2 regions of the Bacillus sp. N5-665 genome follow, and region 2 is predicted to be linked to the other one. Evidence: riboswitches for the same ligand, from Rfam matches in the RefSeq annotation. Region 2 holds a riboswitch; the other holds the start of a gene.
The links. A riboswitch is a leader RNA that binds a small molecule or an ion and turns the genes downstream of it on or off. The one in region 2 is predicted to bind FMN.
Positions count from the first base shown of each region.

Region 1: it holds a riboswitch for FMN, as region 2 does, so the genes downstream of both, MNO09_RS23535 (ECF transporter S component) here and ribD (bifunctional diaminohydroxyphosphoribosylaminopyrimidine deaminase/5-amino-6-(5-phosphoribosylamino)uracil reductase RibD) in region 2, are expected to answer to the same signal.

Region 1 is NZ_CP093325.1:4,089,372-4,091,771, reverse strand. It holds gene MNO09_RS23545 (peptidoglycan DD-metalloendopeptidase family protein) at 1-36, shown strand, start outside; gene MNO09_RS23540 (hypothetical protein) at 67-753, opposite strand; FMN riboswitch at 999-1,138, shown strand; gene MNO09_RS23535 (ECF transporter S component) at 1,301-1,879, shown strand; gene MNO09_RS23530 (ferredoxin) at 2,003-2,251, opposite strand.
Region 2 is NZ_CP093325.1:1,305,434-1,307,833, forward strand. It holds gene ribD (bifunctional diaminohydroxyphosphoribosylaminopyrimidine deaminase/5-amino-6-(5-phosphoribosylamino)uracil reductase RibD) at 1-1,048, opposite strand, end outside; FMN riboswitch at 1,358-1,501, opposite strand; gene MNO09_RS09240 (CDGSH iron-sulfur domain-containing protein) at 1,691-1,897, opposite strand; gene MNO09_RS09245 (DUF2552 family protein) at 2,184-2,400, shown strand, end outside.

The DNA of each region.
Region 1 (2,400 bases), 2.7 Mb from region 2:
TGGATTTATCCAAATCAACAATTATACGTAAAGTAAAAAAAGAGCTAGTTAAACTAGCTCTTTTTTTTACCAAAAAATAAAGACACATATAAATCCAGAAATAGCTAAGTAGCTATATAAGTAAAATACTTTCGTTCTTGTTTTTTCGTTCGTTCGAAATAGTACAATAGTCGGTTCAATTAAACCGATTGTCAAACAAAGTAAACCAAGAAGCATACAACCGATTGAAATGGAGTACAGGGCGATTTGTGGTGCTTGAAATGGAATCATCCATTTTAATAAAAATGCAATAAGTGCAGTGTAGCAAATGCTGCCGATGTATTTATTCAACGGTGCATTAGAACGGAACCCTGGAAGTTTTTTTAAGAAAGAGCGGGAAACAACTTCAGTTTGTAAAGATGTGTGCTCTTCAATTATTTTTTGAGCTTCTTTTCCTTTTTGGAAAAGGGATAATATCCAGTTTCGCTCACCTTGAAAAATAAATTGAGAAGTTGTCAAATAATGATCCACCTTCACTTTATTCCAACTCTTCCATGGGTGACGCTCACACAGTTTTAATTTACTCTCTGTTTTTTTATCATACTGATAAATACTGATGCCATCTTCATCGAAAGCAGCATAGTATGTCTCGCTTGAGAATGTGCCTAAATCAATTGGACAGTAGAAAAGTAATTCTTTTTTTAAGTAAAAGTATTCTTTTCTTAAGTTTTTTTTCATTGCTTCTCGAATAGAGTGTCTCTTTTCTTTTTTCATGACATTTCCTCCATAATCCAGAAAATGTTCTTATCTTAACAATTCAACATCTTATCACTTTTCATTATATATGACTAGGGGATTCGTAGGGGAAATGCCGAATACTAAAAAATCTGGGGTGTATTGTAAAATATAGTGATTGGTTTTAATTATATAAAATTAATAACTTATTTTTAATAAGTTACACTTTTTTTGTTCACAATACGATTATGTTGTTGTATAATAAAGTGGAAAATAGAATATCGGTCTATCTTCGGGGCAGGGTGAAAATCCCGACCGGCGGTGATGAACTATATGTGATTTTGTTCTAAGCCCGCGAGCCGTTAAGGCAGGATTTGGTGTGATTCCAAAGCCGACAGTATAGTCTGGATGGGAGAAGATGGAGGTTCAAGCGTTCAAAAAAGATATGGATTTGAACGTCTGTTTGATGTGCCTTAAATTCTCCCTTTGTGTAAAACACAAAGGGTTTTTTCGTTCTATGAAAAAGTAGGCATAGCAGAACCTTTCCACTTTCCATGAGAAGATCGATGGAAAAGGAGAGAGAAAGATGAAACAAAAAAACAGTGTAGTGCAGATGGTGAGTGTAGCGATGCTAAGTAGTATTGCATATTTACTGATGATGTTGGATTTCCCGTTTCCAGGGCTTCCGCCATTTTTAAAAATTGATTTTAGTGATGTACCAGCTCTAATTGCAGCAATTATTTTCGGGCCAGTTGCAGGGATAATTGTAGAGGCGATAAAGAATATTTTACATTACGGAATTCAAGGGAGTTTAACGGGAGTGCCAGTTGGAGAAATTGCTAACTTTATTGCAGGATGTTTATTTATTGGACCGGCAGCTTTCTTATTTAGAAAGTATCGTACTGTTAAGAGTTTAACGACAGGATTAATGCTAGGGACAATTACAATGGCGCTCATTATGAGTGTATTAAATTACATCATTATATTCCCAGCTTACACTTGGTTTTTAAATTCACCAGCTATGTCTAGCGAGGCTATAAGAACAACGGTTGTAACGGCAATCTTACCATTTAATTTGATTAAAGGAATTGTTGTGACAATTGTATTTGTAGCGTTATTCTCACGCCTGAAAGTATGGGTGTTTGCAAAAATGAAAAATGCATAAAATATAAAATAAAACCATTAGTAGTATGGAACTACTAGTGGTTTTTTATTAAGTAGAATGAAAATAGAAAACAAAAAATATCCCTCATATTAATGAGGGATATTTTTTGAAGTTAATAAAAGACTATTCGAATTTTAAAGAGTCGCCATCAAATGATTCATCAGCAACTTTAATTGAGTCAGTTGGACAACCTTCGAATGCATCCATCATATCTTCAATTAATACATCTGGAATTTCAACGATACCTTGGTTATCGTCTAACGTTACAAATGCAATACCTTCATCATCATAATCATAAATGTCTGGTGCAGCAGCGCCGCAAGCACCACATGCGATACAAGTATCTTTATCAACGATTGTATATTTTGCCATCTTTTTTCCCTCCTGATAATATGTATGTGAAAAGCTCGCCATAAAAATTATAACCTTATTGTAAAACGGTTTTTAAAACTTTTCAACATAAAATTATAATGATAATCCTTATCAATTAGAGTGTCAACTAATTTTTGCATTATGTCATA
Region 2 (2,400 bases):
CAACTTGTTTCATCTCTTGAATTTCCAAGGAAAGTGCATCTTGCAATGCTGCGAAACCATTTCCACCAAATAAAGTAGGGGCATCTTTCCCGCCAATTAATTTGGGGCTTATATAAGTTACAATTTCATTGAGATGCTTTGTTTGTAAGAAGCTTGCATGAACTGTTTGACCACCTTCAACGAATAGAGAAAGAATTTGCTTCTCTCCAAGAAAGAAAAGGAGGTCCTTGATTTCTATATGTTTTGTTTTCATTTGGAATATAGCTATATTTTCAGATTCATAAGAAGCTATTTTCTCTTTATTTACATCCTTACCGACAAAAATCCATGTCGGTGCTAAACCATCTGTTATGACATGAGAAGATGGTGGTGTTCGTAAATGGGTATCTAAAATGACGCGTATAGGATGTTTACCCCCGTTAGGAATTCTTGTCGTTAAATGCGGATTATCAGCTATAACTGTATTTACTCCAACGAGAATCGCATCATGTGTATGGCGATATTGGTGAACATCAGCTCGTGCTTCTTCACCTGTAATCCACTTACTTTCACCAGTGACAGTTGCTGTTTTTCCATCTAAGCTCATCGCTGTTTTTATTGTTACAAATGGACGTTTCGTTCTCATGTAGTGAAAAAAGAAACGATTTAATAAGGTGGCTTCTGTTTCAATAACACCGGTAGTTACTTCGATGCCAGCTTCTTCTAATCTCCTTTTTCCAGTACCAGAAACGAGAGGATTGCAATCAAGAGTAGCAATTACAACCCGTTTGACTCCTTTTTTGATGAGCAATTCACAACAAGGTGGTGTTTTTCCAAAATGGCTACACGGTTCAAGTGTTACATAAACGGTAGCTCCTTTTGCTTTTTCACCAGCCATATGAAGAGCGTGAACTTCTGCGTGTTCTTCACCTGCACGTAAATGAGCGCCAATACCGACGATGTTTCCATCTTTTACAACAACAGCACCAACCATAGGATTTGGACTTGTTTGTCCGGATGTTCCTTCTGCTAACTGCAGGGCAATCCTCATATATTCTTGATCTGTCATTTTCTTCACCTCTCCTGAAAAAATCAAAAAACCCCAAGGATTTTATATCCTTGGGGTTTGGGAGACGTGATTTCTAGAAATATAGTTCGAATACGAAAGTATAGGAAAGAAACCTAACGATGATTGATATTTTGGCATAAGGAAAAAAACTAGCAAAATATCAAATTTTTCAAACGCTAGTCGTATCTTTTTATTCCAGTATAGAAACATAAGTATACAAAATAAAACATATATAAAGATTCAAAATGAAACTTTAAAAATATGCATACTGAAATAAAAGTGTATTCGCTATATAAAATTACTAGAAAACATATCCTTCTCCCATCCAGACTATACTGTCGGCCCTAGAGTTTCACTAGATCCACCGTTTTCGTGTTGAAAACGGGTCACGGACTTAGAAGTTTGCACTTCATCACCGCCGGTTGGGAATTTCACCCGACCCCGAAGGATGTTGTTTGCTCAAATTATAGCACAAAAAAGACAAAAGGCTAGTAAAAAATATTCGAATGTGAAGAATTGTGTGAAAATATATGTAAGTTGGAATGAGGACAAAAGTATGAGGAATGTTGTAAGGAAAAGGGGGGACGAGAGTTAATGAAAAGAAAAAACATGCACAAAAAAATGTGCATGTCACATGTGAAATTATTCTGCCTCTGGTGCTCTAACAACAGACTCGAATTTCCCTTTATGCGAAGCATCGCAATAAGGCATATTTTTTGATAAACCACAACGGCATAAAGAAAATGCCGGTTTTGCTGGGAATACATTCCCTTGTGAATCGACTAATTCCACGTCCCCTGTAACACGAAAAGAGCCATTATCATTTACTTTAATTTGTACTTTCGCCAACGCTATCCCTCCTTCCCAAACGCTTAATTTCATCATATAATTAAGAGAAGTACTTGACAATATAAAGTGAAACTTTAATTAGTGGGGAGGTATCCCCCACTAATTATTAGTTGAACCAATCGGGCTTTTAGGGGCAGTTAATCTCCCACCTAACTTCTTTGTTTTAGCTGAGTTTTGAGGTGGGAGTTTTACTGCCCGTTAATGCGGGGTAAAAAGAGCACTTTGTTTGAGAAAGAAGAGAGTGTTATAATAGTTTTCATAACTGACTAGAGTAAGGTGACGAGAGATGGATAAACAATTACATACATTACGAAACATTGCAAATGAGCGCACGTGGGCATCATTTTTGAATGATAATCATCCATATAGTTTGTTACATTGGTCCATTGCAGGTGTAGGGCAAGAGGCAAAGGATGTTTGGTTACTTCAAGATGAAGTAACATTTCAAACGACAGAATTTCCAACGTTAGACGATGCAATGCAATGGATTTCTGAAAACATGG